Regions from separate parts of the Priestia sp. FW507-14D1A genome, predicted to be linked through region 1. Evidence: riboswitches for the same ligand, from Rfam matches in the RefSeq annotation. Region 1 holds a riboswitch; each other region holds the start of a gene.

The links. Region 1 has a riboswitch for S-adenosylmethionine ahead of AC3WJG_RS02985 (BMP family lipoprotein). Riboswitches for the same ligand answer to the same signal wherever they lie in the genome.
Region 2: it holds a riboswitch for S-adenosylmethionine, as region 1 does, so the genes downstream of both, AC3WJG_RS10665 (hypothetical protein) here and AC3WJG_RS02985 (BMP family lipoprotein) in region 1, are expected to answer to the same signal.
Region 3: it holds a riboswitch for S-adenosylmethionine, as region 1 does, so the genes downstream of both, metK (methionine adenosyltransferase) here and AC3WJG_RS02985 (BMP family lipoprotein) in region 1, are expected to answer to the same signal.
Region 4: it holds a riboswitch for S-adenosylmethionine, as region 1 does, so the genes downstream of both, AC3WJG_RS09585 (trans-sulfuration enzyme family protein) here and AC3WJG_RS02985 (BMP family lipoprotein) in region 1, are expected to answer to the same signal.

Annotation. Positions count from the first base shown of each region.
Region 1 covers NZ_JBYSWQ010000001.1:491,633-499,877, reverse strand. Annotated here, with positions in the region: gene AC3WJG_RS03010 (GNAT family N-acetyltransferase) at 1-557, shown strand, start outside; gene AC3WJG_RS03005 (YjgB family protein) at 585-1,169, opposite strand; gene AC3WJG_RS03000 (putative polysaccharide biosynthesis protein) at 1,501-3,111, shown strand; gene AC3WJG_RS02995 (hypothetical protein) at 3,125-3,493, shown strand; gene AC3WJG_RS02990 (hypothetical protein) at 3,584-3,742, opposite strand; SAM riboswitch class I at 4,071-4,177, shown strand; gene AC3WJG_RS02985 (BMP family lipoprotein) at 4,253-5,263, shown strand; gene AC3WJG_RS02980 (ABC transporter ATP-binding protein) at 5,346-6,878, shown strand; gene AC3WJG_RS02975 (ABC transporter permease) at 6,853-7,920, shown strand; gene AC3WJG_RS02970 (ABC transporter permease) at 7,907-8,245, shown strand, end outside.
Region 2 covers NZ_JBYSWQ010000002.1:431,055-439,299, forward strand. Annotated here, with positions in the region: gene AC3WJG_RS10645 (GNAT family N-acetyltransferase) at 1-167, opposite strand, end outside; gene AC3WJG_RS10650 (CotG/ExsB N-terminal domain-containing protein) at 281-640, shown strand; gene AC3WJG_RS10655 (VOC family protein) at 788-1,585, shown strand; gene AC3WJG_RS10660 (M20/M25/M40 family metallo-hydrolase) at 1,604-3,217, opposite strand; gene AC3WJG_RS10665 (hypothetical protein) at 3,688-3,930, opposite strand; SAM riboswitch class I at 3,999-4,100, opposite strand; gene AC3WJG_RS10670 (M20 peptidase aminoacylase family protein) at 4,163-5,317, opposite strand; gene AC3WJG_RS10675 (GNAT family N-acetyltransferase) at 5,365-5,871, opposite strand; gene AC3WJG_RS10680 (methyl-accepting chemotaxis protein) at 6,075-7,319, opposite strand; gene AC3WJG_RS10685 (M48 family metallopeptidase) at 7,581-8,245, shown strand, end outside.
Region 3 covers NZ_JBYSWQ010000001.1:1,529,803-1,538,047, reverse strand. Annotated here, with positions in the region: gene ytkD (RNA deprotection pyrophosphohydrolase) at 1-368, shown strand, start outside; gene AC3WJG_RS08355 (ABC transporter permease) at 415-1,221, opposite strand; gene AC3WJG_RS08350 (ABC transporter ATP-binding protein) at 1,208-1,978, opposite strand; gene AC3WJG_RS08345 (ABC transporter substrate-binding protein) at 1,980-2,978, opposite strand; gene AC3WJG_RS08340 (alpha/beta hydrolase family protein) at 3,151-3,933, shown strand; gene AC3WJG_RS08335 (DUF2584 domain-containing protein) at 3,988-4,230, shown strand; gene pckA (phosphoenolpyruvate carboxykinase (ATP)) at 4,265-5,854, opposite strand; SAM riboswitch class I at 6,229-6,346, shown strand; gene metK (methionine adenosyltransferase) at 6,479-7,681, shown strand; gene AC3WJG_RS08320 (glycosyltransferase family 4 protein) at 7,714-8,245, opposite strand, start outside.
Region 4 covers NZ_JBYSWQ010000002.1:218,829-227,073, forward strand. Annotated here, with positions in the region: gene AC3WJG_RS09555 (hypothetical protein) at 115-282, opposite strand; gene AC3WJG_RS09560 (YhcN/YlaJ family sporulation lipoprotein) at 394-939, shown strand; gene putP (sodium/proline symporter PutP) at 1,232-2,710, shown strand; gene AC3WJG_RS09570 (SIMPL domain-containing protein) at 2,939-3,598, shown strand; gene yoyC (protein YoyC) at 3,661-3,927, shown strand; gene AC3WJG_RS09580 (trans-sulfuration enzyme family protein) at 3,965-5,146, opposite strand; gene AC3WJG_RS09585 (trans-sulfuration enzyme family protein) at 5,130-6,275, opposite strand; SAM riboswitch class I at 6,347-6,464, opposite strand; gene AC3WJG_RS09590 (hypothetical protein) at 6,632-7,294, opposite strand; gene AC3WJG_RS09595 (spore coat protein) at 7,364-8,245, opposite strand, start outside.

The DNA.
Region 1 (8,245 bases):
TAGTTGGAGAAAGACAAATGGTTTTATATCTTTCTCAAAAGCTAGCAGATTTAAAAAATCAAGAAGCTTCTTTAAAAATGGATCAGCGCATTTATCGGTTAGACAAAGTAAAAAAAGCAGCGGATGCTGACGGAGTGCTGGTAAAAGCAAGCTTGGAGCATCTTCCGCTCGTGACAGAATGGATTTGGGAGTTTATGGGCGTCATTGGAGAGCCTGTATCAAAAGAACAAGCTGCCAAAACAGGAGAAGCTTTTATTAAAGCAGGAAGGTTATTCCTATGGGAAGTGAATGGCAAGTATGTGTCGATTGCCAATGCTACGCGTCCAACGGCCCATAACATTACGATTAACTATGTGTACACACCTCTTGAAGAACGTAAAAAAGGCTATGCCTCAAGCTGTGTATCCACGCTTTCTCAGCTTATGCTAGACGAAGGATTTCAAACAACAAGTTTATACACAGATATGACAAATCCTACGTCTAACAAGATTTATATGGAGATTGGGTATGAACACGTAGCGGATTCAGCATTGGTTTTATTTCATGAAAAAAAGTAGCAGACAGCCTGCTACTTTTTCTATTACTTAAGGTTTTTTAACTAAATTAACGTGATTTAACGTTTTGCTATCATCAAAAATGAATTCAAGATCATAGGCGCCGGCGTGATAGGTGTACTTCGTTTGAGTAGTACCATCACCTTTTACTTTGCCTATAAAGTTCGGCTGACCTAATTCTTTCTTTAAGTTAGCTTGGGTGATGGAGCCTAGATTTGTTTGACGCTCTACATTTGTACCAAAATAGCGGATTTCGTTAATGATGTTATTTTGATCATAGCCAAATGCGTATCCAGGGTGACCCATTTCCGCGTGATAGTAGTCAAAGTTGTTTGATGAACCTTCAGGCGGGGGACCGAACTGATCGCGAACGTCTTGACGCAGTGTTTTGCCAATTTTGAAGTCTGCCGTTAAGCGTGGCACTTCACCTTTTACTGCGGCGTTGTAAATTTCATTAATGTTTTTTACAGCTGTTTGACTTTGACTGCTTGTTTCTTGAGATGTAGCTGCATGTGCTGGTGTATCAAGCTGAGCGACAGGAGCAAATCCAAACGCAGCAATTCCTGTAATCGTTGCAGCCGCCGCTGCTTTTGATAGTCGTTGTTTCATTTTCATGATTTTTTCCTCCTATATATAACGATTTAGCAACCTCAGTCTACCTAAAAGAGCAGGTAGGCCAGAATAGTCAAGGAGTCTTAGTTGAGTTGGTAACTGATATATATAATGTAACACGTCTTTTAAAATGTAAACGTCAGGTAAAGTAAAAAGCAAAAAACGATTCATTTATCATAGGTTAAAAGATTGGTTTATATTCCTTTATTAGGTAAAAAACGTAATATAGAGAGGGTTCTAATGTTTTATAAAAAACTAGATAATAATTGTAAGTATGATACAATAAATCAAGTATTTGTTAAAAATACAATATTTATTTCTGGGGTTTTGATGTATGGAAAAAAATTTGATGAGAGGTACGCTTTTGTTAACAGCGTCTTCTTTGCTAACAAAAATTTTAGGTTTTATTTATATTATTCCGTTTACGGCCTTGGTGGGAACGTCAGGATACGCGCTTTATAAGTATGCATACGGTCCATACACCTTGATGCTAAGCTTGTCGACGATGGGTCTTCCGCTTGCTGTTTCAAAGTATATATCAAAATATAACGGTCTTGGAAACTACCGTGCTGGACAAGATCTATTAAAAGCAGGACTTCTATTAATGACGATAACGGGCATCATAGGCTTCTTAGTCCTCTATACGATGGCGCCGTGGCTTTCTGAGCTAGTGATTAACGGAAAAGATTCCTCAGGAAATAGTCAAAAAGACGTAGTATACGTGATTCGAATGGTGAGCTTTGCTTTAATTATTATCCCGCCTATGAGTCTACTACGAGGCTACTTTCAAGGTAACCAGTCCATGGGACCATCCGCGCTAAGTACAATTATTGAACAAATAGTGCGCGTGCTGTTTATTTTAGCAGGAGCATACGCTGTTATTCACCTTTTTCATAGCACGATGACAAAAGCTGTTGGAATCGGTACGTTTGGAGCGTTTATTGGAGGCGTAGGGGGTATAGGAATTCTCGGTGCGACTTATCTAAAACGCAAGCGGCTGATTATGAAGGAAGTAAACAGCGGAAAGAATAATAAATTCATTTCGTTCTCTTCAATGTTCAAAGAGCTTGTGACGTACGCTGTTCCGTTTGTCTTAGTTGGTTTAGCGATTCCAATCTATCAAAATATTGATACGTTTACGATTAACATCCTTTTTCAATCAATAGGGTATGGACAAGCTAAAGCCGAAATAATCAACTCTGTCATTGGATTAGCTCAGATTTTAGTGATGGTGCCGATATCGCTAGCCACCGCCTTCAGCATGTCGCTGATTCCCGGCATTACATCTTCTTTTGTGCAGGGAAATTTACGAGAAGTAAAAGGAAAGATTACAAAAACGCTGCAACTGCTGTTATTTTTTACTCTTCCTGCTGCTGTGGGGCTTTGTTTATTAGGCAAGCCGGTATATATGATGATTTTTGGAGCAAAAAACAGTCCTGAAATCGGTGGAGTTGTTTTACAATGGTACGCGCCTGCTGCCGTTTTATTTGCTCTTTTTACAGTAACAGCCGCAATTCTCCAAGGAATTAATCAGCAAAAGAAGCTAATTTTAGGCTTGGGCTTAGGAATTGTTGTGAAGCTAGTATTAAACGTACTGTTGGTTTCAAGCTTAAAAGAAATTGGACCGGTTGTCGCGACTTACGGAGGGTATGGTGTATCGGTTATATATAACTTTTATTTAATTGAAAAATCCATTTCTTACCGAGTTCAATCACTGGGACAAGCTGCGTTGACACCTGTTTTATTAGTAAGTGTGATGTCAGCCGCTGTGATTATCGGCAATTATACTTCTCACTATTTTTTAGAAAATAAGCTGTCTGCATCTTCACTTGCAATTAGTACATCTTGTATTTCAATTGCTTTAGGTGCTGCCGTGTATCTAGGACTTGGCGTAAAAACAAGTTTAGGGCAATCCATTGTATTAAATAGAAGAAAAAGAATGTAAAGGAGAGAAAGTAGTGTCAAAACGATTTGTACTAACCGTAGCGGCTGGAGGATGTATAATAATTTCCGGCGCGCTGCTGCTATTAAATTGGGAAAGAGTGTTTGGAGATTATCGTCCCATTCAAACAGCAACAGCTGTATTCAAGTTAGAAGTGGGAAGTCAAGATGTAGCAAACACTACGGATTCAGATGATGCTCTTCACTATATGGTTAAAAAAGGGCATTTAGATGAATATATTCAACTGATGAATGAAAAAGGCTATGTGTTAAAAGAAAAAGATATTAATCATAACCGACTTGTTTTTAACGATGGACAAGAGGATGAGCAAATTTACTACAAGCGCTTTGCTAGGAAGTATACGATGATTGATAGAGAAGGGTAAAAGCATTCACTGAGAATAACTACATACTAAAATCATTAAAAGAAAACACCACCTTGCGAATAAAAGGTGGTGTTTTTTAGTTAGGTTATCTTATCTTAGTTTCGCTCTTGTTATACCTGTTACGACCATACTAGTAATAAAAATAACTACAATTCCAATATTGGTCGGGGTATCAAAAAAGATTTTTGAAACCGCCAAAGCGATAATGAGTCCAATAGCTACTCCAGATAATTCTTTCATCAATTTCAACGTTAACACCTCTTAAAAAATATCGCTCAGGAAAAGTCTAACATTCTTGGTAAAGTGTTTTCAATCGATAGTGGATTAACAAAAGAGATGTAATAAAAGTGCTCTGCTACACATGATCCTTCTAGAAGACTAGCAGACTTACCATAAGCGCTTTGCTAGGAGGCATACGATGATTAATTTAGAAGGTTGATCTGTATTTTAGTAGACTAAAACCGTATAATCCTATCTGTTTTTAAAGTTTTTTTGCGTAAAAAAGAAAAATAATATTGACAATTGTTAAAAAACTATTAATATTGACTATATTACATAAAACAAATAGCTATTGTTTTCCTTATCAAGAGAGGTGGAGGGACTGGCCCTGTGAAACCCGGCAACCGCTGTCTATGACAGAATGGTGCCAAATCCTTAAGAACAGTATGTTCTTGAAGATGAGGAAGAGACGTTTGGTTAACGAGCTCTTCCTTTATATAAAGGAAGAGCTTTTTTTATATTATAGGGGGAGTAAGTTAAATGAAGAAGTTTCTTATTTTAGCCGTTGCGCTTGTACTACTCGTAACTGGCTGTCAGTCAAAAAGCACAAAAAGCAGCGGAAGTGAAGAGAAAGGAAAGAAGCGAATTGCTCTTGTTTTACCTGAAAAGATTGGAGTTAACCCGTTTTTTCAACAAATGGATGATGGAGCAAAACGCGCTGGAAAGAAGTATAACATTGATATAAAGACAATTGAATCCACGGACCAAGCAGCCATTGAAAGTAATTTGCGTGCTGCCGTAGCAGAAAATTATGATTTGATTATTACATCTTCTTTTGAATCCGAAGATGCGTTGAAAAAAGTAGCTCAAGAAAACCCGCAGCGTCAATTTGCGATTATTGATACAGTGGTCGATTTACCAAATGTAAGAAGCGTTGTATTCCGTGAACAAGAAGCTTCATATTTATTAGGAGCAGCAGCAGGATTGGTTACAAAAACGAATAAAGTAGGAATGGTTGCAGCAGATGATATTCCATTATTAAAAAAATGGACGGTAAGCTTTAAAGAAGGGTTACAATCAACAAATCCAAAAGCAGAGTTTCTAGTAAACTATGTTGGAAGCTTCTCTGATCCAGCTAAAGCAAAAGAGCTTGCTATTTTACAGGCTTCAAAAGGAGCTGACTTTATTGCCGGAGCTTCAGCGGTAGGCGACTTGGGTGTATTTGAAGCAGCAAAAGAAAAAGGTTTTTATACGGCTGGCCAAGATATTGACCGTACGGAAGTAGATCCTGAGCATATCGTTTTATCGCAGTTAAAAGGATCTGATGCGGCTGCTTATGAAACGGTAGAAGCACTCGCAAATGACAAATTTAAATCGGGCGTAGTAACATACGGCTTAAAAGAAAAAGGTGTTGGGTTAACGTATGTGACTCAAGACAGCAAGACACCTCTTAATGACTTTGTAGGGCAAGATGTAATTGATCAATTAAAAGAAATTAAAGATTCGATTATTGATGGAAAAACCGTAGTAAAAGATCCGTTAGCCAAGTGAGTTGAAAAGAGAAGTCGAGTAAGGCTGGCTTCTCTTTCTTATTTTTGAAAAAATCCTAAAGTGGAAAGGAGCAATGAATGGAATGAGTGAGCTGCTGCAGTTAACGAATTTGACGAAAAAATACGGTTCGTTTTTAGCGAATGATAACGTGTCTTTTACACTGAAAAAAGGCGAGGTTCACGCGCTGGTTGGAGAAAATGGCGCTGGAAAAACGACGTTAATGAGGATGCTTTACGGAATGGAAAAGCCGAGTTCAGGAAGTATTCAGCTACATGGGAAAACCGTCTCGTTTTCATCTCCTGCAGATGCCATTAAAAACGGAATAGGCATGGTGCATCAGCATTTTATGGTTTTTCCTCATTTTACAGTGGCTGAAAACATTGTCTTGGGGCATGAGCCAAAGAAAGGCCTCTTTTTTAATAGAAGGCAGGCGAAAGCAGATGTACAGAAATTAACCGAAACGTATCAAATTTCAGTAGATGTTCATAAAAAAGTAAAGCATTGCTCGATTGGAGAACAGCAAAAAATTGAAATTTTAAAAGTGCTGTATCAAGGAGCAGAAATCATTATTTTAGACGAGCCTACCGCCGTTCTTACTCCTCATGAAGTGAAGGAACTATTAAAAACAATCCGTTTTTTAGCTTCTCAAGGTAAAAGTATCGTTATTATTACACATAAGCTGCAAGAAGTGATGGAAGTAGCGGACCGCATTACGGTTCTTCGAAATGGTAAAGTAGTCGGCGTCACAAGTAAAGAAGATACCAATGCTCACCACCTAGCCAGGCTGATGGTAGGGCGAGAATTAAAAGAGCGTCCTGCAAGAATACCATCACAAGGTACCTCTCATTTAAACGTACAAAATCTCTTTTTAAAAGGAAAAGGACAAAAAAACGTATTGCAAAATGTGTCTCTTCACGTTTCTGCAGGCGAAATTGTCGGTATTGCAGGCGTGTCGGGAAATGGACAATCAGAGCTGCTTCAAGCCATTGCTGGATTAATAGAAACAGATAGTGGCAGTATCAAACTTGGCGATGAGCACCTTACAGGGCGATCTGTGCGTGAAAGAAGAGAAGCAGGCATCGCTCATATTCCAGAAGACCGCTATATGTGGGGAGCCTCCAAAGACGATACGATTGAAGAAAATGCACTGATGGGCTATCAGTATAAACCTTCATTTTCAAAAATGGGCTGGTTAAAAAGAAAGATATTCAGTTCTAGTGTGAATGAATGGATAAACGAATTTTCGATTAAAGCCACTTCATCTAAGCAAAAAGCAGGAGAGCTGTCAGGGGGAAATCTGCAAAAATTGATTGTTGCCAGAGAGCTTGGGCAAAACACTTCTTTTCTACTTGCTGCTGAACCAACGCGAGGAGTAGATATTGGGGCAATGGAACGTATTCATGATGCCTTGATTCAAAAACGGAATAATGGCTCCGCTATTTTACTTGTGTCTTCCGAACTGTCGGAGATTATCTCCCTATCAGATCGAATTTTAGTTATGTACGAAGGCAGCGTTGTCGGAGAGCTTACAAGGGAAGAAGCAACGGAAGAGAAACTAAGCATATTAATGGCAGGAGGAACGGTAGAAGGTGATACAGTTGCAGAAACTTCTTAAATCATTAATCCAGCCGGTTATTGCAGTCATTTTTGGCTTAGCAGTAGGAGGCATTATTATTTCCTTAACTGGTGGTTCGGTTCTTCAAACATATACAGAGCTCTGGAATGGAGCGTTTGGTAATTTTTATTTCTTCACCACTACGCTGGCTCGCGCTACGCCTATTCTTTTAATTGCGTTAGGTGTCGGGTTTGCTTTTAGAGCAGGTGTGTTTAATTTAGGGGGAGAAGGACAGATGGTCGTTGGAGCGATTAGCGCAGCGATTGTCGCTTATTACCTGCCGGCTCCGGGGATAGTCAAGCTTATAGCGGCTATTGCAGCTGCCGTTGTGGCAGGAGGTTTGCTTTCTGTTTTAGCAGGCTGGATGGAAGCTGCGTTTAAAATTCAGCTCGTCATTTCAACACTTTTGTTAAATTATATCGCTGTTTTATTTGCAAGCTATTTAGCAGGCCATCCGTTTCAAGACAAAACAGGCTCAGCAGCTCTCGCTCAAACGCCTATGATTGAGCAATCGGCGTGGCTTGGAAAAGTGTTTCAAGGAATGCCTCTTCATATCGGGTTTATCATTGCTCTAGTAGGTGCGCTTCTGCTGTGGACGGTGCTTCGCTACTCTGTGTTTGGATACGAAGTGAACGCATCCGGAAAAAATTCGTTGTTCGGGGCGTATGGAGGTATTCATCAAGTAAAAGTCATGCTGCTTAGTATGTTTATTAGCGGGAGCTTGGCTGGATTAGCTGGAGGATTTGAAGTTCTTGGTTCACAGTACCGTTTTGTAGACGGTGCGCTCACTGTTCCTGGATATGCGTGGACTGGAGTGATGGCTGCCTTGTTAGCAAACTCGAATCCGATCGGCATTGTTTTTACGTCTCTGTTACTTGCCGCTTTGCAAACAGGAGCGATGGGGCTGGAGCGTAATACAGAAATTCCGTTAGAAATTGCGAGTATTATGCAAGCTGTGCTTATTCTATTTATCTCAGCAAAATTCACAAAGCAGTGGTGGAGAGCAAAAAAGAAAGGAGCTGATATTCGTGGAGCTGCTTGATTGGTCACTGTTAAATGCAACGTTGCGAATGGTTGCACCGATTTTATTAGCGGCGCTGGGCGGAATGCTTTGCGCGCGCGTAGGCATATTTAATGTAGGGCTAGAAGGTCTGATTTTGATTGGAGCTTTTAGCGGGATTGCCGGTAACTATTATACTCATAATGTCTTTTTTGCGATCATGATTGCAGCTGGAGCAAGCTTACTTTTTGCTTTGCTGTTTGGAATGATGATCGTGGTGTTTAAAGCGAACGAAATTGTTGTTGGGGTCTCCATTAATTTTTTAGCACTAGGCTTAACGACCTTTTTACTCCGGACAATTTTTCAT
Region 2 (8,245 bases), on a different contig from region 1:
TCTCCCATAAACACTTCCTTGCTTTTCATAATATCTTCTTTGCTTTCTGTAAGCTGAGGAATATCTGAAAAACCAATGAGCCTTGCTTCTTCTTGATAAGCTTCTATTTGTACAGCTACTATTTGAAGAGCGATATCCACTCTTTGATGTTCGAGGATTTGAAGCATGAAAACCACTCCATTTCTTTCACAAATTTAGACAAATTCCATGTTTTCACTATATCCAAACGCCTTCCTTGTACATATTGTATTATGTACCGAATTAGCCAGGAGGTGTTTATATGCATATCACTGCTGAAAGAATTAGAGAAGCAACAGAAGCGATTGCTTCTACTGAGCTTGAAACATTTATGTACCAAGAGCCAACTGCTCTTCACAGGCGCTCTCGTCGTCGTTCTACTCGCCGCACTACTCGCCGTTCTACTCGCCGCACTACTCGCCGTTCTACTCGCCGCACTACTCGTCGCACTACTCGCCGTTCTACTCGCCGTTCTACTCGTCGCACTACTCGCCGCACTACTCGCCGTTCTACTCACCGTTCTAGCCGTCGCCGCTGTCGCTGCGGTTCACCTTGCTGCTCATATCCATGGTTTAATAAATCATTTGGATGCTGCTATAAGGGGCATGGCTGTCGTCGCTAAATGAATCTAAAGCAAGTCGAGTTTAAAACATACGCGGCTTGCTTTTTTTAAGATTTTCATTTTACATAATCATTCGTTTTACTCCTCTTGAAAAAGAAAACAACGTATAATAATGGGAAAGAATCTCTTTTAAAAGGAGGCCTATCCATGCACTTATCTTTTGATCATCTTGTTCATTTTTCACCTGACCCTATTAAAGCTCAGAAAGAACTAAACGAATACGGAATACATGTCATTAAAGGCGGCATCCATGAAAAATGGGGCACTTTTAACACGTTGGCTTATTTTAACCTCAGCTATATTGAATGGCTTGGGCTTAGAGATATCGCGTTAGCTCAAAACGTTACAGATAATGACCTTATTCAGCAGCTTGTTAACGAACATACACCGGTTGGTCATTTTGGCCGATTTGCGCTTCGTACAGATGATATGGATTTGCTGATAAAAGAGCTGGAAAACAAGAACGTCACTGTAAAAGGTCCTGTAGCGGGTTCTCGTCAAACCAATGATGGAGAAAGACTTCAATGGAAAATGTGTTTTATTGAAGCTGATCACGATTCCCTGCCTCTTCCTTTTTTCATTGAATGGGGTGAACCAGAAGAAAAACGCAAGCCAAAGCTAGCGGATCTTTCTTCCCACCAAGCTGGTCAGCTGCAGCTAAAAAACATTTACTGTGCTGTACATAACCTCGAAGAATCCATCAGCAAGTGGACGAAACTGCTGGACGTTCAGTCTGGCGAAAGCTACAAAGACTCTTTGCTTGATGCACGTTGTCAAAAACTATATGTCAATGGAGGAAACCTTATTTTTTGCAGCGGAACACAAGGTGTTGTCCATGATACATTAAAAAAAGTTGGAGAGCGTCCATTTTTGGTTGAATTGGATCACGCTCTAACACCGCAACAAATTACCGTACAAGGAGCTTCTTTTAAATTCAACAAATAAACATCCGCAGGCGGATGTTTATTTCTGCGCTTCTTTTATAGCTTGATAAATGAAATGAGGCAAAATTTCAAAGGAATACTGAACGTCTAATCTTTCGGTCCATTGATGCGCATCTCTTCCCAGCGGTCCAATGTTCAGCACCGGCATCTTCAGCTCCTCTAGCTCTTCTAGCGGGATATGATACCCTTTATTCCATAGCGGCATATTGGCTACTAACGTGTTAAATGTTTGAAGCGGATGCTGCAGGCTAGCATAGCTTAAATCCGAAATTCCGCCAAAATAACTTTGTTCAACTAGCTCCACTTGGAACTGCTCTTTGGCAGTTGCCTGTACGTTTGACAAAATCTCTTGTACAAAGGGGTCATCATGTGAACAAACGGCCGGATAAAAAGGCGGCGTAAAAAATAAGACCATCATCGGAGCTGCTTCTTTACATAAACCAACTAGAGAGTTTACTAAGTTAATGGTTTTATTTCTATCATCATCCTCTTGTGCCAAAAGTGCTGCTTTCATTTCTTGCACATATTTTTCACCGTGCTGTTTGACTGCATGAGTATAAAGTTCTTCATACGTCCATACGTTCACGTCAAGAGATGAACTCTCCATTCCCGCAGCGTACTGCCTAGCAGCTTTATTATAATGTTTTTTCACATTCAAAGCCGCTTTGTCAGCCGATTTCAACAGCAGATCTGTTACTTCTTTAAGAGAGCGGTTTAACATAAATAAATTAAATAAGACAACGGCAGAGTGCGGAACTTGAACTGAATACTCTTCTTTTAAATCTTTTTGTATCAGCACCGTAGGAGGTGGACTCGTTTCATCTCTTACTTTTTCGCAAAAATCAACGTTTAATTCTATTTCTTTTGTTAAATAAGAAGCTAGTAAGTTAGCATTTAAACCAGCTAGCGGTTCCCCTACATGAGTTTCTTTTCCATAACACAAAAAGCTTGGCATGATCTTCCCAATCGATCCTGAGTACACATAGTTCGTTTGATCTCCAGGATAGCGGCTGAACACCGGTTCTGCATTTAGCATGAGAGAAAAATCCAGCTGATGTTTGCGGGCAAGTTCTAAAAGAACAGGCACTGCTTTTCTCATCCCAAGCGAATTTACTTCTTCATCCGGTACCGACAGCAGCAGGATGTTTCCGTCAAACTCTCCGTTGCATGCTCGTTCAACCATACTGATATGCAGGGCAATGCCTGCTTTCATGTCCATCGTTCCTCGGCCAAAAAGCCAGTCTCCTTTTATCATATCTTTTTGTACGTGCGCCGGAACTTGTTCCATATGGTTATAAAAAGTACTCGTTAATGTATCAGCGTGAAAAGCATCCTTTTTCCACTGTCCATAATCTTGTACATCCACTACATCGTAATGACTTACGAGTACAACTGTTTTATTCGTATTTTTCCCTTGAACAAAAGCTGTGACAATCGATCGTCCGTCTCCTGTTGAATGAAGCTCGACTTGCTCGTTTTTTTGAAAGTAAGGCAGCTTCAATAAATACGACGCTATCGATTCAGCTATTTCAACTTCTGCCATCGTTCCTGTCACGCTAGGTATAGAAACCAATTCGCTTACAAGTTTTTTTAACTGTTCTTTTGTTTGATACAAAGATGTTTTGTTCGACATACCCTTCATCTCTTTCCTTTTTCTAAATTTTCTATCAAACAAAACCATTCGTCAATCCCTTTGACAGAGACCCTTTCATTCTATCCCTATGTATCATAGTATGGCGCTGCCTTTACACACATGATAAAAAAAGAGTGCGCGGCTAGGGATAGCACCGCACACTCTTTTTTTTACTTTTGGTCATCTTCTAAAAAGTCTAGGATACGATCAATAAGCTGTTCGCTTCCTGCATCGTTTCCGTGTTCAAGAGACATTTCCATTTCAATGCTCCTTTCATAAAATATTCTTGTTTTATAACATACCACAATTCATTTCGAATGTAACCTTTAATTTGTGTAAAAATTTCGACAATTTACGATCAATTTTAAAACCTAGTGAGTATTGATTATACCCACCAGATTCTTTGCTTGTCAAAAACCATGCTTTCTATTTAAAACCACTTAAAAAATAGAGGCGCGAGCAGACTTTTTCTATAAAAGACAGCCTACTCGCTCAAGCTTGGAACAGCATGATGAATAAATTTCTAGTTCATTTGCTTTTTGTACATCTTTAATATCTATGCCTACAGCATATGTACGAACATGGTTTTCGACCACAATTTCATAAAATGTTTCTAACTCACGATAAGCTACTTGATAATGCTTTCCTAATAATTTCACTGCTTCCTTTAATGCTTTCTCTCCTGTATGTGCTGCAACTGCTGTATGACCCATAAAACCCTCTCCTTTTAGAAAAATAAAAAAAACTCATTTTGCTTTGATGCAAAATGAGTTTTTCACCCGTTTTATCACCCAAAGCACATGCTTTGCTGGTAGGAGCACCTTACATTCGTAGGTTGCTGTGGAGTCAAAGAGCCAGATCTCTCGTCCACTCGTGATAACTTTTTAATTTAAAATTTATTTTATCAAACAATTCCATCCGCGTAAATAGAAAAATAAAAATATTTTAATTTTTTCGGTAATGGAATGAATTCAAAAAATGAAAGCTTAGATTAGCAAAATAAGAAGCTGCTACAAGTAATGCTTCTTCATTTAATGAAAAAGAAGGATGGTGCCATTCATATTCTCCAGCTGTACCCATCCATACAAAAAATCCTGGTACATGCTGCTGATATACGGCAAAGTCTTCTCCTCCAGGCGATTGTTCAGCTTCTACGACTTGGTAACTAAGATCCTCTGCCGCTTTAGTAGCCAGTTTTTCCAGCGTATCATCATTGTTGACTACAGGAAGATATGGATACCATTTAACGTCTACTGAAGCCCCGAAAGCTGCCCCAATCCCTTCAGCAGTTCGTTTCATAAGAGCCGGTATTTTTTCTCTCGCTTCTTCTTGAAAGGTACGCACCGTTCCTTCAAGCGTTACTTTGTCAGGAATGACGTTCCACGAGCTCCCTCCATGGATTTGAGTTATGCTGACAACAACATTTTGAAAGGGGCTGAGATTACGGCTGACAATGGTTTGTAAACTAGTAACAATTTGACCAGCAGCAGCAATCGGATCTATTGTTTTTTCAGGAATACCCGCGTGACCTCCTACTCCTTTGACGTCAATTTCAAAACGATCAACACTTGCCATTAAAGGTCCCGGTTTGATACCAATGGTTCCTACAGGAAGATCCGGTTTGTTATGCATCCCAAATATCGCTTCCACTCCTTCGAGCACACCTTTTTCAACTAGCATTTTTGCCCCAGAAGCCGTTTCTTCAGCTGGCTGAAAGATAAATCGAACCGTGCCGCAAAGCTCCTGCTGACGCTCTTTAAGAAGGATAGCTGCTCCTATTATAGAAGCCGTATGAAAATCATGGCCGCACGCGTGCATAACACCGTTCACTTCAGAAGCAAATGGCAGATTGGTTTTTTCTTCAATTGGCAGAGCATCAATATCAGCTCGAATAGCGATAGTAGGTCCCGGCTTTCCTCCTACAATTTCTGCTACTGCCCCTACGTCTAATTGGAATGCATCCGCTATAGAAATATCATAGTGCTTTAACCACTTTTTAATACGTTTAGTTGTTTCATATTCTTTCATTGAAAGCTCTGGAAACCGATGCAGCTCACGGCGTATGTCTATTAACTCGTTTAGTAGTAATTGATCTGTCATATTTATCACTCTTTCACATTTCTTAATTTGGATCACTTCTTTATCTTTTACGACAAAAAGTGTACCTTATTGAATTTTTTATAAAGAAATACGGTCGTATAACCTTCTGCAAGGTGCTTTTCTTTATCTTGAACATATCCTTTTCGTTCATACATCTCAACTAACCAAGGATGTTCTTTTGCTGTTCCTAAAGACACACCTGGTGATTTAAACGTATTTTTTATTATCTCTTCCTCTACTAGATGCAGCAGCTTAGATCCAACGCCTTTCCTGGCAAACGACGGGTCTACTGCAAACCACCAAAGGTGCGGAACAGCAAACGGACCTGGATGTTCTCCCCAAGGCATTCGTATAGACACAGTTGCAGCGATTCTTTTATCTTCTTCATATACATAGCAAAGGTTTTGAGAAATATTTTTCTTAACGAGGGCAAGATCAGCAGTAGCTGCTAAGAAAGGAATGCCTAGCTCTCGAATAGGCTTATATGCTTGCAGAGTTAAGTTCAATAAGCTATCTGCGTCGTCATTTGTTGCCAAACGGAATTCATTTTTCATCTCTTCGTCTCCTTATGTAGTGCTTAAATATTTTATTTAACTTATAAGTTTACTAAGAATTAAAAAAGACAGACTGCCGCCTTGCCTCACTATACAACTGCTTTTATAACGTGTCAATTCTATTTATCGTTTTCTATAAAGGGTATAAATAAAACAAATACACGCAGTTTTCTGCGCGTATTTGTTACATATCAAGACAAATTTTAGGACTCACTTACCGTAGCTTTTAAATTAGCTGCCAACACTACAAGTTCTTCTATAGATGCTAATTCCTCCTGTGAAGCCGCGGCTACTTCTTCAGCATAAGCAGCTGCTTGTTTGGCAACCTCTGAAAGCCCCATGACAGACTCCATTACCTTGAACGAATACCCATCAATCTCTCCTGTTGCCCTTGTCATTTTGTTCATTTGTTCTTGAGCAGCAAAGACATCTTCCATGATTGTGGAAAATTGTTCAGTTACATCTTCGACAGTGGCAATCCCAAGTGTGACTTCTTCTGTATTGACTTCCATGTTTTGATAAGCCTGCTTTGCCTGCGCTTCAATTTCTTTTAACAGATGACTGATTTGTATAGCGGACGTTTTAGATTCTTCCGCTAGCTTACGTACTTCCCCTGCTACTACAGCAAAACCTTTTCCATGTTCCCCAGCTCTTGCAGCTTCAATAGCAGCATTAAGTGCAAGAAGATTTGTTTGTTCAGCAATTCTTGTAATCGTGTCAATAATTCGTCCAATCTCTGTAGAACGATCTTCGAGTCCCTTTACTTCACTGGTGGATATCTTAACTGATTCATAGATTTTATTCATTTGATTCGTCACCTCTTTCACCGAAACATTGCCAGTGGAAGCATGTTCAGAGGCTCTGTTCATCGATTGTTGTACCTTTGAAGAATGATCAGTCATTTTCTGAAGCAGCTTAGCCATATCCACCATAGCTTGCTCGGTTTCAACCACATTTAGCAACTGCTTATCAGAACCCGCAGCAATTTCTTGAATAGACATCGTAACTTCTGTCACAGCTGTTTTTGTTTCCTCCATGCTTGCAAGCAATTGCTCTGAGGAGTGACTGACCGTGTTCTTTGTTTTACTTATTTTCTGACGCAGCATTCTCATGTGAGTCATCATTTCATTAAATGAAGATATGAGTGTACTAATCTCATTTTTCCCTTTCAAAGGAACAACATCTACAGATAAATCACCGTTTGAAATCCCTTTCATTGTTTTTGACAAATTTTCAACCGCAATTATGTAGCGACGTATGATAAAATAGAACACGGTAGTTGTAAAAGAAACAAACAGAAATGTAATCACTAGCGTAATCGAAGCTGCTTGCTCTTGTTTCACAATAAGATAATAATTTGTTACTTCAATTACAGTAGATGTTATGGCCACCATGGCTGCAATCATACATAGCATTTTCATGCGTAAACTTTGAAAAACTTTTTTCATTTTTTCATCCCCTATACCATCTAAAGACATAGAATGTCTAATCTATATTAGTAGTATCGGCATATTTTTATATTTTTTTGTAAAAACTAAAGAAGAATTGAAACAATTATTATTGGCGCTTTTCCACTAAATATTGGAATACATATCATTCTGCAAGGCGCTGCAACAGCAGTTGATAACTGTCTGATTATTCTTTCATTTGACCAAACTCTACCTTTGCTTATAAAATGAAGTTTTGTAGAAAGGAGTACGAAAAATTTTATGTATACGTATCAAACAGGCAATCAAACAATTGACTACAAAATTGAAGTCGTTCCAAATAGAACCGATATCACGGTGCAAATTTGTGACAAAGAAGGGGTAAAAGTTATTATCCCGAGAGGTCTTAATGAAAACAATGTGCGTTCAATCATCGCACGCAAAGCAACATGGATTTTAAAACAACTAAACGGTTCACAGCCAGCTGAGGAAAAGCCAGCTGCTCCAAAGAAAGAAGCAGTAAAAAAAGAAACAGCTAAAAAAGAGGCTCCTAAAGCAGCAGCTTCTGCAGCTAAAACTGGTTCTTTTGAAGAGGGAGACAAATTCCCTTACCTAGGACGTCAATACCGCTTAAACATCGTTCGTGGAGATGTAGCAAAGGCTGAAATGACATTCCGTGCAAAATTCATTGCTACAGTACCTGAAAGCTGGAACGAGCAGCAAACAAATGAAGGTATTGGACAATTATTAACAGAATGGTACCAAGGCCGCGCAGGTGAAAAATTCCAAGAAGCTTTGAAATCTGTTAAAAAAGCAGCAGACAATGCTCCTGAATCTGTTAAGTGGGACGAGTTAGGGGAAGAATACGCTACGAATCAAGATAATACAATCGTATTAAACTGGCGTTTGCTAACAGCTCCTCTTGCAACAATTGAATATGTCATTGC
Region 3 (8,245 bases), 1.0 Mb from region 1:
AAAATCAATGGTTGCTAACGAATCACTCAAAACGAGGTTTAGAATTTCCCGGAGGAAAACTAGAAGGCAATGAAGTACCAGAAGAAGCAGCGGTTCGAGAAGTATTTGAAGAAACAGGCGGAGAAGTCTCTTCTTTGACTTATATTGGTCAGTACAAAGTAGTAAGTAAAGGAAAGACCATTATTAAAAATATTTATTTTGCTACTATTGGAAATGTAATTAAAAAAGAAGACTACATGGAAACAGATGGTCCCGTAATGATTGATCAACTACCTTCGGGCATTCAACAAGATGATGCATACAGCTTCATCATGAAAGATAATGTTTTACAATATGTAATGAAATATGTAAAGCGAACATTTTTGTAAAAGCATCGTATTAATAAAAATCCCCCCGTTTGTACGGGGGGATTTTTTATGAGCGTCGGATCAATTTCTTTTCTAAATAAGCAACGCCTTGGTACATAATCGTAGCGAAAATGGCAATTAATAATAAGCTGAGAAGAACAAGAGTAAAGTTGAAGACTTGGAAACCATAAATAATCATATATCCAAGCCCTTTTGAAGAAACTAAAAATTCTCCTACGATGACGCCTACCCAAGATAAGCCGACATTTACTTTAAATGTGGAAATAATGGCAGGCATGGAAGCTGGAAGAATAGCTTCTTTAAAACAACGGGTTTTCGTTGCCCCGAAGCTTTTTAGTAATTTAATATAGTTTGGATCAACTTCTTTAAAGGCTGTGTAAACGACGATGGATGTAATGATAACGGATATAATTGCTCCCATCGTTAAAATTGAGAAAAATCCTGGCCCGATTGCTACAATTAAAATAGGGCCCAGCGCTACTTTAGGCATGGCGTTTAAAATAACGAGGTAAGGATCTAATATATGTGCAAGCCTAGTTGAATACCAAAGGGCCGTTGCAAGTAAAATACCTAGTAATGTGCCTAGAATGAAGCCGAGAACCGTTTCAAATAATGTAAAACCAATATGTTCTGCCAGCGAGCCGTCAGCAAGTTTAATTAGAAATAAATTCCATACTTTAGTAGGGGAACTGAAAATTAAAGGGTCAATCCACTTTAAACGAGAAGCCAGTTCCCAGAAGCTAAAAAAGGCTAAGAACATGATCAGCTGCACGCTCAGTACTAATCGTTTTTCGCCTCGAACCTTGCGAAGGTAGCTTTCGTGAAGAGTATCTAGGGAGCTAGTGGGTTTCAAGTTGATCAAGCTCCTTCCATATGTCCATAAATAAATCGTTATAGACCGGATGCTGTCGTGCTTCAAACGGAGAAAGGGTTCGTAAAATAGAAGGAACCGTGAATGTTTTTGCAATTTTTCCCGGCTTGGCTGAGAATAAAAAGATTCGGCTGCTCATAGCAATGGCTTCGCCAATATCGTGCGTGACCAAAACAGCCGTTTTTTGATAAGTCATCAGTGTTTTGGAAACAAGTTCTTCAAGCTTGAGTTTTGTTTGAAAATCAAGTGCTGAAAAAGGTTCATCCAAGAGTAAAATAGCGGGGTCAATGGCAAGTGTTCGGACTAAAGCGACGCGTTGTCTCATGCCTCCGGATAACTGGTGTGGATATAGGTCATCTACGCCCTGTAAACCAATTTCTTTTAGGAGTAACAGTGCTTTACTCTCTGTTTTATCTGTTAGCTGTCCTCGAATTTCAAGCCCAAGTAAAATATTTTCTTTAATAGTTTTCCATGGAAACAAATAATCTTGTTGAAGCATATAACCGATGTTTGGGACTGATGTTCCAATATTTTCACCGTCTATTGTGACAAAGCCGGACGTTGGTTCAATCAAGCCTGCAATAATCGATAGAAGCGTCGTTTTTCCACATCCGCTTGGGCCGAGAAAGGAAACAAATTCTCCTTCTTCAATAGACAAATTAATATGTTCAAGTGCAGTGGTAGCGGACTTTGTCGTAAGATACATATGTTGAACATCTTGAATGTGAAGTTTTGTCATATTACTCACTCATTGCATCTTTTGCGAATTTTGTGTTGACTAGCTTGCTGTGATCGATGTGTCTTGGAAGTTCTCCAGATTCGTCCATGATTTTTTGTAAATGATCCCACTCTTTTTGATCTAATAAAGGGTTAGTTGCAAAGGATTTTTGGGATTTATAGCGGTCAATAACAGTTTTCAGCGTTTCTTTAGGTGTATCTTCAAAATACGGTGCAACCACTTCAGCAATTTCATCTGTGTTATGTGTATTTACCCATTTTTGTGCTTTGTAAATAGCTCGAGTAAATTTAGCTGCTGCTTCAGGGTTATCTGTTAAATAGCTTTCTTTGGCCATAAATGTTGTATAAGGAACTGTTCCTGATTCTTTTCCGAAGGAAGCAACGATATGTCCTTTTCCTTGTTTCTCTAAAATACTAGCCGTTGGCTCAAATAATTGAACGTAATCTCCAGTACCAGAAGCAAAAGCATTCGCAACGTTAGCAAAATCAATGTTTTGAATGAGTTTTACATCTTTTTTAGGATCAATATTATGCTGTTTCAACACATATTCTCCTACCATTTGCGGCATGCCGCCTTTGCGTTGACCAAGAAACGTTTTGCCTTTAAGCTGATCCCATGAGAAGTGATCGACTTTTTTACGTGCTACTAGAAATGTTCCGTCGGTTTGGGTTAGTTGTGCAAAGTTGATGACGGGATCACTAGACCCCTGTGCATATACGTAGATTGAAGTTTCCGAGCCGACTAAGGCTACGTCGATGCCGTCAGATAAAAGTGACGTCATTGTCTTATCTCCGCCCCACGTTGTTTTTAAATCCACCTTTAGTCCTTCTTCTTCAAAAAAGCCTTTTGAAATAGCGACGTACTGGGGAACATAAAAGATAGAGCGAGTTACTTCGCCGACACGAACCGTTTGTACAGATGTTGTTTTGCTGCAGCTAATTAGTGGAATGAGTAAAATCATAATAGCAAGCAAAGAAAAAAGCCATTTGATTTGTTTCATAAAGCAAACCTCCTTAAAAGAATAAAATATTTTATGATAATGTATGTAAGAAAGTAGAAGAAGGTGAGTGCCTATATAACTATGTGTAAAATCAAAGAAGTATTAGCCAACAATTGAAAGTACACCTTAGCGGGAGAAAGCAGGCTAGTTATATAAAGAATGGAGGAAAAAAATGAAAGATGGAACAATTCTTCATAAACAGCGTTTCCCATCATCAAACCCTCGTGTGGCGCTGTGGGTGATTACATATGCATGTCAAGGGCTTAAGATTAAAGGAATGCTCGCAGAGCCAAAAGAAAAAGGAATGTATGACGGCTTTTTATACTTAAGAGGAGGTATTAAGAACGTAGGAACGGTTCGTCCTGCTCGACTTATTCAATTTGCTTCTCAAGGTTTTATTGTGATGGCTCCGTTCTATAGGGGAAATCAAGGAGGCGAAGGAAACGAAGATTTTGCAGGAGATGATCGTTACGATGCTTTTGCTGCTTACGATTTACTGAAACAGCTCCCTAACGTCTACCGTGACCGCATTCATATTTTTGGGTTTTCAAGAGGGGGAGTGATGGCTTTACTCACAGCCATTGAAAAAAACGACAGCCGCTCTCTTGTGTTATGGGGAGGCGTCACGGATATGGTGCTGACATATGAAGAAAGAGAAGATTTAAGAAGAATGATGAAGCGGGTGATTGGAGGAACTCCTTCTAAATATCCTGAAAGATACGAATGGAGGACACCTTTGCACCGTGCTCATCTCGTCGAGCCGCCGGTCTTGCTTATTCATGGTTTAGAAGATAAAAACGTATCGATTGATCATTCCTATCAGCTCGAATCTAAACTAAAGAAGTCCAATAAAAAAGTTACCAGCTGGTATTTCGAAAACTTTCCACATGCTTTTCCACCAAAAGAAAACCGAGAAACGGTGAAGAAGTTAACGAAGTGGATGAAAGCGCAATAAAAGATATGCTACGATAGAGAAAACAAGTAGAATAACAGTGAGGAGTGAGAAAAAATGGGGATGCCGCTAGAATTAAATACAATGATTGTGACAAAAGGCAACGAAAAGCGTGTAACGGATAACATTTTTCAAATTGAGAAAAAAGGATATCGCTTGTATCCGTTAGATATTCCATTAAACATTCACAAAACGAAAACTGGAGAATGTATTGGAACTGCTATTGTGCGTAAGGTAGAAATGGAACAGGAAAAAACCATTGTCACATATGAACTGACAAAATTACATTCGACTAATTAAAAAACCGATCGTCTCTAAGACGATCGGTTTTTTATTAGACCCTAGGTCCGCCTAATGTTGAAATGTCAGATGCTACATCATTAAAACGCTTGAAATTAGCTTTGAATTTAGCAGCAAGCTCAGTTGCTTTTTGATTATAAGCTGTTGCATCGTTCCATGCTTTAGAAGGCTGAAGCACTTCATCAGGAACTCCCGGAACATGAGTTGGAATTGATAAACCAAAAATAGCGTCTGTTACTGTTTCGGTATTAGCTAGTTCTCCTTCAAGGGCTGCTTGAACCATAGCTCGAGTGTAACTTAACTTCATTCGTTCTCCCACGCCGTATTCACCGCCGGTCCATCCAGTATTTACAAGGTAGACATTTACATTATGTTCATCGATTTTCTTTCCTAGCATTTCTGCATAAGTTGTTGGAGCAAGAGGTAAGAAAGGCTCACCAAAGCATGTAGAGAAAGTAGCCTGTGGCGATGTTACGCCGCGCTCTGTTCCAGCTAACTTACTAGTGTATCCGCTCAGAAAATGGTACATCGCTTGTTCTTTTGTAAGCTTGCTGATTGGAGGCAAGACGCCAAAAGCATCGGCAGTTAAAAAGACAATAGCTGTAGGGTGCCCGGCAACGCTTGGTAATACTGTATTATCAATAGAGTCAATTGAATAAGCGGCACGAGTATTCTCTGTTAAACTATTATCATTATAATCTGCTACTTTCGTATTTTGATTTAACACTACATTTTCCAGTACGGCGCCGAAGCGAATTGCATTGAAAATTTGCGGTTCTTTTTCTTCGGAAAGCTGAATGCACTTCGCGTAGCATCCTCCTTCAATATTAAATACACCAGAGCTTGACCAACCGTGCTCGTCATCTCCGATTAAACGACGGTTTGCATCAGCAGAAAGCGTTGTTTTACCCGTTCCAGATAAACCAAAGAATAATGCAACGTCACCTTCTTCTCCTACGTTAGCAGAACAGTGCATGGATAGAATATTGTTTTGAGGAAGCAAGAAGTTCATCACTGAGAAAATAGATTTTTTCATTTCACCAGCGTATTCAGTTCCTCCAATTAGCACAATACGTCGCTCTAACGAAAGAATAATGAAGGTTTCAGAGTTCGTCCCGTCTGTTTCAGGATCAGCTTTGAACGTTGGAGCTGCTACAATTGTAAACGGCTTCACATCATCATTTGTTTTGTGTTCGGCTGAAGGGCGAATGAATAACTGCTGAGCGAATAGGTTGTGCCATGCAAATTCATTAACTACTTGAATTGGTAACTGATACTTTTTATCAGCTCCAGCATATCCATTAAAAACAAAAAGTTCATCCTGCTTCTTTAAGTGAGTTAAGACTTTTTTGTATAGCGCATCGAATCGCTGAGCAGAAATTGGCTGATTGACAGGTCCCCATTCAACCGTTTTTGAAGACACAGCATCGCTTACAATAAATTTATCTAAAGGAGAGCGACCTGTATATTTTCCGGTTTCGACTGACACAGCACCTGTAGAAGTCAGCGTTCCTTCGCGTCGAGCTAGAATTTTTTCAACAAGTTGTGGAACAGATAATTGGTGTTTTGTTGTTTTTAATTGAAGCAAACCATTTAATTCGATAGACATATCAACAGTACTCATGTGCACTACCTTCCTTTTTTAGCTATTATTTATTCATTAATGTTTGAAATTTATAATTAGTATAACACATTTATTTAATTATTCTATACTATTTAACTAAAAATGTTTGTGTATTATAAAAAAATGTACGTTATACCTATTTTAGACACATGTATATGTGCTAGAAGCGAAAAAAGTGAAGCTGTTTTAAGTAAAAGCCTCATTTTGATCTGTCTTATTAACCAAACTTAGTGATAATTCTTAATAAGATGTACTATTTCAGAATTTGAGTATGTTACATTAAAACAGATTCAAACATAAAGAGATGATTTCCATTTGAATGTTGTTGACAGTGAAGCGCTTTTTCATGTATTATATGTCCTTGAACGGATACTCTCTTATCCCGAGCTGGTGGAGGGACAGGCCCTATGAAACCCAGCAACCATCGTCATTTTTTTGTGTAGACGATAAGGTGCTAACCTGATGCAAGGGCACAACCTTGATCGATAAGAGTGAAAGGCTTATGTAGAATTTGATACCTTTCCTCGATACAAGGAAAGGTTTTTTTATATTTTTTAACGTGTAATGAAAATAAGGGAATGAGTACCGTATCACAATGTATCGTATTTATAAGGAGGAAAACTGATGTCAACACAACGTCGTCTGTTCACGTCAGAATCTGTTACAGAGGGACATCCCGATAAAATTTGTGACCAAATTTCTGACTCAATTCTTGATGCTATCCTAGCAAAGGATCCAAATGCTCGTGTTGCTTGTGAAACAAGCGTAACAACTGGTTTAGTTTTAGTAAGTGGTGAAATTACAACTTCTACTTACGTGGATATTCCTAAAACAGTTCGTGAAACAATTAAAGGAATTGGCTATACTCGTGCAAAATACGGATTTGATGCTGAAACTTGTGCAGTATTAACATCTATCGACGAGCAGTCAGCTGATATCGCTGCTGGTGTAGACCAAGCGTTAGAAGCACGTGAAGGTCAAATGTCAGATGAAGAAATCGAAGCAATCGGAGCTGGAGACCAAGGGTTAATGTTTGGTTATGCATGTAACGAAACAAAAGAATTAATGCCTCTTCCAATTTCATTAGCTCATAAACTTGCTCGCCGTCTAACAGAAGTACGTAAAGAAGAAATTCTTCCTTACCTTCGCCCGGATGGTAAAACACAAGTAACAGTTGAATATGATGAAAACAACAAACCTGTTCGCATCGATACAATTGTTATTTCAACTCAGCATCACCCAGAAGTAACGTTAGAGCAAATTCAACGTAACTTAAAAGAATATGTTATTAATCCAGTTGTTCCAAACGAGTTAATTGATGAAAATACAAAGTATTTCATTAACCCAACAGGACGTTTCGTAATCGGCGGTCCTCAAGGAGATGCTGGTTTAACTGGTCGTAAAATTATCGTTGATACTTACGGCGGATATGCTCGTCACGGCGGCGGTGCATTCTCTGGTAAGGACGCAACAAAAGTAGACCGTTCAGCAGCTTATGCAGCTCGTTATGTTGCGAAAAACATTGTAGCAGCTGATCTTGCTGATAAATGTGAAGTACAACTAGCATATGCAATTGGTGTTGCACAACCAGTATCTATTTCAATTGATACATTCGGTACAGGAAAAGTTTCTGAAGAAGTACTAGTAGACGTAGTACGCAAAAACTTTGACCTACGTCCAGCAGGCATCATTAAAATGCTTGATTTACGTCGCCCAATTTATAAGCAAACAGCAGCTTACGGCCACTTTGGTCGTACGGATGTGGAGCTTCCTTGGGAGTTCACAGACAAAGCGGAAGCATTAAAAACTCAAGCTTTAGCTAAATAATAAAAAAATCTCCGTGAAAACGGAGATTTTTTTTATGCCCATTGAATACCTGCAGCAGATTTTTCTACGACACCTTCATATTCTGAAAGCAAATGCTGAAAAATGGCGTCCCATGATTGAGTAAGAGCGTATTGCCTCGCTGCATGGCCAAAGTGAAGCCGCTGATGCAAATCATCGAGTAAATCTGTAATAGCCGAACTGAATTCTTCTAAGGAGTGAGGTTTGCAAAGGTAGCCGTTTCGCCCGTGTTGAACCATCTGTTTAACTCCTCCTGCATTTGCTGCCACTACAGGAGTTCCAGAAGCAAGAGACTCCAGTACAACATTTCCGAAGGTTTCTGTTTCTGAAGGAAAAACAAACAAATCAGATGATGAATAGATATGAGCAAGTTGCTTACCTTCAAGGAAGCCTGTAAATGTCATATGCTCAGATGCTTGCTGCTGCATTTGTTCTTTTAAAGGGCCGTCTCCTACAATAACCCAGTGAATTTGATGCCGGATATGATCCGGTAGAGATCGTGCGATTTTTATTAAAAAATCAGCGTTCTTTTCTTTAGCTAATCTT
Region 4 (8,245 bases), on a different contig from region 1:
ATCACATTTATTAAATTTGGTTGCGTTTACATTATACTATACCTATATGTAGAATGCAAATATTGGGCCATTCTTAACATATGGCTCATCCGTTTTGCAAAATATTTATCTTCCTTACGTCAACATGTTATCAATATGGGCGTCGATAATTTCTTTTCGTTTATTTTGCAGGGTCTCAAATAATAGCTTAGCTTCTTCTGAAGTTAGTGCAAACGTTGTTGTTTCTTCATGGTTTTCTTCTTTTGTATGAAGCACAAATATGCTTTGTTGAATTCCACTCATACATATTCCTCCTTTTTCGATAGTATAGGCTTTTTTATATTTTTCATGTATGCTTCACACGTTTTTAACAAATTATAAGAAAGGTTAAAACTTATAAGGAGTGATACTATCATGAAGAAATCGTTTTTGTTTGTTGTAGGCTGCATGACGACCCTTTCTTTATTCGGCTGCAGCACAGCAGATCAAGGTAAAGATGGCGTCATTGATGATGATACAGTCCGCAACGTCACATATGAAAATGGGAACAATAAAACGAAAATGAATGACGTAAACGATACGCAAGACGTACAGCGTAACGAAAAAGAACAGTATAATCAGTCCGGCGGAATGAGAGTAGCCGATGTGGCGGCTGATCGTATCGTAGCGTTAAAAAACGTAAAAGATGCTAATGTGATCGTAACCGATCATACAGCTTATGTGGCCGCTGTATTAGACGACAACAAAGAAGGTAATCTTACAAAAGATATGGAGCATAAAATCGCACACGAAGTAAGAAAAGCAGACGGTAGTGTTCATCGAGTATTTGTTTCAACAAACCCTGACTTTGTAAACCGTATGAACGGATATGTGGACAAGCTTCAAACAGGTAAACCAGTTTCTGGACTGTTTGACGAGTTTTCAGAAGTTGTTCGACGCGTGTTCCCGAATTCACGCTAATATACATGAATGTCAAAAGAGCATTTTATAAAATGCTCTTTTTATTTTACCTATTGCATAAAATATTGCATAAAAAATGCGCTTATAAATTTCTGAATATTTTTATTTTATTTTATTTTGAAATCGCTTTCATTTCTTTGTTATAGAGGGATAGGGGATTTTCGCCTCATGTATTTTACGGTTTTGTGGGTTGATAGTAAGGGAAAAGTTTGTTAGTTTTAGAAACCATAAGATGTTTGCATGGCGAGTAGTGCTCGTTTCATGCATAAAAAATGCATAAAGGGGAGATTCCGTGGATATTGGTGTTTATATTTCACTGGGCATTTATTTTGTAGGAATGCTTGGAATAGGATGGTATGCCTACACAAAAACAACTCAAGACGTATCGGGTTACATGCTAGGCGGACGCGGACTAGGTCCGGCTGTTACTGCGCTTTCAGCAGGTGCTTCAGATATGAGTGGATGGATGTTAATGGGTCTTCCGGGATCCATGTATGTGACAGGTCTTTCAAGTTTATGGCTTGCAGTAGGTTTATCTATTGGTGCGTATTTAAATTATTTAATCCTCGCTCCGCGTCTTCGCACTTATACGGAAGTAGCGAATGACTCCATTACAATTCCGGACTTTTTTGAAAATCGCTTTGGCGACCATGCCAAGGTTCTTCGAACAGTATCAGCGATTGTTATCTTTATTTTCTTCACTCTTTACACTTCAGCTGGTATGGTATCAGGCGGACGACTGTTCGAATCGGCATTTGGTGTGAATTATCAAATTGGCTTATTTGTAACAGCATCTGTTGTTATTGCCTACACCCTTTTCGGTGGATTTTTAGCGGTTAGTTTAACAGATTTTGTTCAAGGTGTTATTATGTTTCTTGCCTTAGTTCTAGTACCTATTGTAGCTTTCACCAATGTTGGAGGCGTTAACACAACAATAGATATTGTACAGGACATTAATCCAGCATATCTTGACATTTTTAAAGGTACGACCGTTTTAGGTATTATATCTTTCTTAGCCTGGGGACTTGGCTATTTCGGACAGCCTCATATTATCGTTCGCTTTATGGCTATCTCTTCTGTTAAGGAGTTAAAACCCGCACGTCGTATTGGAATGAGCTGGATGATTATTTCTATTATTGGTGCTATGCTGACAGGACTTGTTGGGATTGCATATGTAGAAAAAACAGGTATGAAACTAGCAGATCCTGAAACTATTTTTATTAAATTTGCGGATATACTCTTCAATCCGTTAATTACTGGATTCTTATATGCAGCTTTACTAGCGGCAATTATGAGTACCATTTCTTCTCAGCTGCTTGTAACGGCAAGCTCTGTTACAGAAGACTTTTATAAAACATTTTTCCGACGCAAGGCCTCTGACAAAGAGCTTGTGACGGTTGGAAGAGCTGCGGTTTTAGGTGTTGCAATTATTGGCATTTTGCTTTCTTTAAAACCTAGTGATACGATTTTAGGGCTGGTTGGATACGCTTGGGCTGGATTTGGTTCAGCTTTTGGTCCTGCTATTTTACTAAGTCTTTACTGGAAGCGTATGACTCGATGGGGAGCCCTTGCAGGGATGATTGTAGGTGCTGCTACAGTATTAATTTGGGTAAATACTCCATTGAAGGATGCCCTTTACGAAATGATTCCTGGGTTCTTTTTAAGCTTATTAGCTGTTATTATTGTAAGTTTACTAACAAAGAAACCGTCAAACGATGTTCAAAATCAATTCATTGAAATGAAAGAAATCTTAATTAAAGAATCGAAATAAACAAAAAGAAGCTGAAGAAAAGTATGTTAGTTGAAGGAAGATCCGAACGAATTTGATTCTTGATGAAGAATCAAATTCGTTCGGATTTTTTTATTGGTATGGTGAATGTAGATTTCATGTATGTAGGTGCTTCTAGCGGTTGATTTAGTTATGTCTCAATCTCTTTTTGTTTTTAATCTCCTTTTCTTATCATATATATACTAAAGATCAATAAAGGAGGTTTTTGGTATGCAACATTCTTATTTCCCTTATGAACCTACACAGCAACTGCGCGTAGATACACAAAATAGAGAAATTAAAGTAATTGGTGAAGGAAGTGTTTCAGCAGTTCCAAATGAAATTTCCATGACGATTGGAACCCGCACGGAAAACCGAGACGTTCAAGAAGCCTTAAAAGAAAATTCAGCTGTTTCAAATACTTTGCTGCAAGAAATAAAAAAACTTGGAATCAATGACCAGCAAATTGAAACAGCTTCGTTCACCATAAATCCTAAATATGATTACAGCGATGGAAAATCGACTCTTACAGGATACGAAGTACAGCACTTATTTAGAGTAAGAGTACAAGATGTAAAACAAGCTGGCGATGTCTATAACGCTACTTTTTCAAGCGGAGCCAACGTAGCGCAAGATCTTCAATTCCACGTTACAAATGATGATAAATATGAACAAGAAGCGATAAGCAAAGCTTTGCTTAACGCTAAAGAAAAGGCCTTTACCATTGCCAACACGCTGCAGCTCCCTATTAACCAAATTCCTATTTTAATCGAAGAAGGACCTGTCTATCAGTCATCTGGCTCCTCGCCTAAGTTATTAGCAGCCTCTCCCCCTATTCAAGCTCAGTCCTTGATTGTATCTGCTTCTGTAAAAGTTACGTACACGTATTAATACTTGTGGTAAACTATAGATTATTATAATGAAGAAACTAATCTAAAGGAGCTCTTTGCACAATGACTTCTGAACATTTACTAGCAGCTTATCAAACCCTATGGTTGAACCGTTCGTTCGCTTCTAAACAAGCCATGACAAGTGAAGATCAGCTTCACGAAGCCATTATGAAAGATTTAAAAGATGAAATGACTCATCCACGCGTCCGGCAAACACCGTATGTAAAATATCACCTTGGCATAAAAAGAATTCTAAACAGCAGTCTTTCCTCTGATGAAAAAGTTGCGCTTGCGTCCCTATACACAAACCTTTTAGATAGCTGTATATAACGATAAAAAAGGACTTCCTTGATGGAAGTCCTTTTCTTTATTTAATTAACGCTTTTTCTTCTAAGCTTTGAAAAACCGCCTTAAAGTCTTGCTTTAAATCTTCGAATTCCTCTAACCCTACTGAAAGACGAAGAAGTGAATCAGTAATTCCTTTTTCTTCACGCACTTCTTTTGGGATACTTGCATGAGACATTGTTGCAGGATGCGTTAAAATGGATTCAACTGCACCTAGACTAACGCCAATTGAAGCCAATTTTACTCCTTGTAAAATATGTCGTGCTACCTTTTCATCCTGTACTTGGAATGAAATCATAGCTCCGTATCCATTTGCTTGTTCTGAAATCAGTTTGTGGTCTGGATGACTTTTTAAGCCTGGATAATATACATGGCTTACTAGAGATTGTTCTTCAAGCCACTTTGCAAACTGCAGCGCTGTTTTTAACTGCTGATCTAAACGAACTTTTAATGTCTTAATTCCTCGAAGCAGTAAAAAACAATCCTGCGGTCCCAAGATAGCACCAAAAGCATTTTGTACAAACTTTACTTCTTCTGCTAGCTTTTCATCGCTTACTACAACTAAACCGCCAATGACGTCACTGTGACCGCTGATATATTTTGTAGCACTATGAATCACAATGTTTACACCAAGGTCAATCGGCTGCTGTAGATAAGGTGTTAAAAACGTGTTATCCACAATTGTAAGGAGATTGCGCTCCTTCGCCAAACTTGCTACTGCTTTAATATCCGTTACCTGTAAAAATGGATTTGAAGGGCTTTCGATATAAATAGCCTTCGTATCCTTTGTGATAGCTTCTTCAACTTTCTCAACCTTCGTTGTATCAACAAAAGTTGTTTTGATACCAAACTTTGAAAATAATCGTGTTAATACACGATATGTCCCGCCGTACGTATCATGTGAAACTAAAATTTCATCCCCCGATTCAAAAATAGATAACACCGATGAGATAGCAGCCATACCTGATGAAAAAGCAAAACCAGCGTATCCATTTTCTAGCTGAGCAATGGTGTTTTCTAAAGCCTCACGAGTTGGATTTCCTGAACGAGAATAGTCATAGCGGCCGTTGTTCGTCTCATCTTCTTGGTTAAATGTAGATACCTGATAAATAGGTACGTTAACCGCTCCAAAATGACCGTCAATTCCTGTATTTGCATGAATTAAGTTCGTACCAAATCTATGTTTATTATTGTTGGTATGCATCAAATGCCTCCTTCAAATCTTTAATTAAATCATCTGCGTGCTCAATTCCAACTGATAATCGCAGTAAACAGTTTGTTACTCCGACACGATTTCGAATTTCTTCCGGAATATCAGCATGTGTTTGACGAGCTGGGAATGTCATTAAACTTTCCACGCCTCCTAAGCTTTCTGCAAATGTAATAACTTTGACATTTTCTAAAAGTACTGACACGATGTCAGGGTGTGAGACAGCAAAAGAAATCATGCCTCCAAATCCAGTTGCTTGTTTCTTCATGATTTCATAGCCTGGATGTGTTTCAAGACCAGGGTAATACACTTTTTCCACGAGATCATGAGCAGTAAGCCAATTTGCAATTTTCAGTGCGTTTTCATTATGCTTTTCCATACGAAGCGCTAGCGTTTTAACACCGCGTAATAACAGCCAGCTATCCTGTGGACCTAAGATTGCCCCAGCTGCATTTTGATAAAAACGAATTTTCTCTCCTAAGCTACTACATCGAGCCACTACAAGACCAGCAACTACATCATTATGACCCCCAATGTATTTGCTTGCACTATGTATCACAATATCTGCTCCAAGCTCTAAAGGACGCTGATAATAAGGGGACATGAAGGTATTGTCAACGATAGTAAGCAAATCATGCTGTTTAGCTAACGAAATTGCTTCTGGCAAATCAGTCACGTGCATCATTGGATTCGTAGGTGTTTCAATAAATAAAGCTTTTGTGTTGGGACGAAGCGCATCTTTTACTTGCTCGAGATGGGCTGTGTTGACGTACGAAACAGTAATTCCTTGCTCTGAAAAAATTTCATTTAGTACTCGGTACGTTCCTCCGTATAAATCCTCTGATACAATTAAATGATCTCCGTTTTTAAATAGTGCCAAAACTGCCATTACACCCGCCATTCCTGAAGCGAATGCTACTCCTACTTCTCCTTTTTCCAAAGCTGCAATTGCTTCTTCCAATGCTGTACGAGTAGGGTTTGCCGTACGTGCATAGTCAAATCCTGTACTTTGCCCTAAAGCAGGATGAGCAAATGTTGATGCTTGGTAAATGGGTGTTGTAATAGAACCTGTTGAAGGATCACGACCTACTCCTGAACGAACTAATAAAGTTTCAATTTTCATCTATTTCTCTCCTTAACTCAAAATAAAAAACACTCTTCACAGATGGAAGAGTGTTCGTTTATACACGATTTCTCTCATCTGTTAGAACAATACTGATGTTCCACAGGAATTAGCACCGTTCAAATGAATGTTTCATTTGATGGTTGCCGGGCATCGCAGGGCCAGTCCCTCCGCCACTCTTGATAAGAGTTCTATATAATTGTTGGTGGTTAACGTTTGTTGTTACTAACTTTAATAAAGATTTTCTTTATTGTCAACATAATTTTCTAAAAAATTTAAATCATCTCATTTGTTTATTCAATATACCTGTCTTGATAAGCACATAAAAAAAAGAGACGAAAGCGAGGTCTCTTTTTCTAAGGCAAGTGTACAGATTTTACGTGAGCTAACTTCCAATACATACTTTCTCCATTTGCCGTAATTAGTTCAACAATATTATTAGAAACTTCTTTAAGTACGCCAATTTTTTCTGATTGATCCCCTAAATCTAATACGACCAGTTGATTTTCATATTTTTTAAGCTGCTCTTCAAAGTTTCTGACAAAAGGTGCAGAGGCGGGCCTTACTGGGAGCTCTTTGTCACTTAAAGAATAAGGGGTTAACTCATTGCTGTAAGGAGTGAGCCATTTCAAATGATGTAGAGAAACAAAGACATTTTTATACACTGGAGAATAAAACACAAGATAATCATTCAGCACGCTTGTGATATAGCCATGCAATGATTTCCCTCCCGTTACATAAATTTCAATAAATTTCCCTTTTGCCTGCTGTAAAATATTACGATAAGAAATCCGCTGACTTTCTTCTATTAAGTTCTCTTCTATGGTTCGTAAAGGTGTATAATCTTCTTCTGAAACCTCTCGCAAGCGATGTATGTGTAAAAGGGGAATATACAAATAATCATGTCCATTATATAAAACCATTACATCTAACCCGAGATCAACAAGTTTTCCTACAAACGTTGTTTTACCTGATATATCGACTTCAACAATTTTATCAATATAATGATTCATACTCATACTCATTCTCCTCCTTTTTCCTATATGATAGAAAAGGTGCTTTATAAGCACCTTTTATGTTCCAGTTCATCATGCTTTCCAACGATAATTTTTCGTTTTAATAACTTTTTCACCTGGTGTTGAAGAGCGTGAACCCGTACGGCGACCTCCCGAGCGATCGTCTGTGCGACCTCCTGTACGTCTTCCTGTACGTCTTCCGGTACGGTCTCCAGTACGGCCATCCGTGCGACCTCCGGTTTTATCTACTGTAGTTGATTCTTGCACAGAATCTTCTTCATTTGTATCTCCATTTTGCTCAGAATTTTCTTCATTTTGCTTGAAAGATCCTTTTGATCCTAAGGCAATGGTTTTTACGTGTCTTGGTTGTAAACGTAAAACTTGATTATTTTGTACAAGAGTAAAGTTTCCATTGCGACTTTGAACTAACACACCTTCTACAGCCTCTGGCCCTCCACCGTTAATAGCTACCCATCTATGCGAAAACTCTTCAAACAGTTCATTGAAACTTTTCGCCTTAATATACTCAGGTGTTTCTTCAACTAATAATGGGTTTTGCGGAACAACAGGCGTATTTTTGCTTACAACTTCACTTACACTCTTTATGTGCTCTACATTGATATAAACGACGCCGTCATCTTCTGTTAGTAATACGACATACGCAGATTCAAATGAGCCTAATACATCAAGGATCTTACCCAATTTTTTCTCTGGCCCTCCTTGATTTATTTGCACTTGTTTATCTTTCATCAATAATAAAGTGCCTGCAAATGTGTTGGCTCTGTGCAGTTCTACTTCACTATTAAATCCAGAAAATGTTTGCGCGGAATTAGACTTTGTATCCTCTGTAATGCTTTTAACATGAGCGAGCTGGTAATAAATAAATGTATATTGCTGTTGTGGAATAAGCTGCGCCGGTTGATTATTTTGCTGGTTGTTATTTTGTTTTGTTTC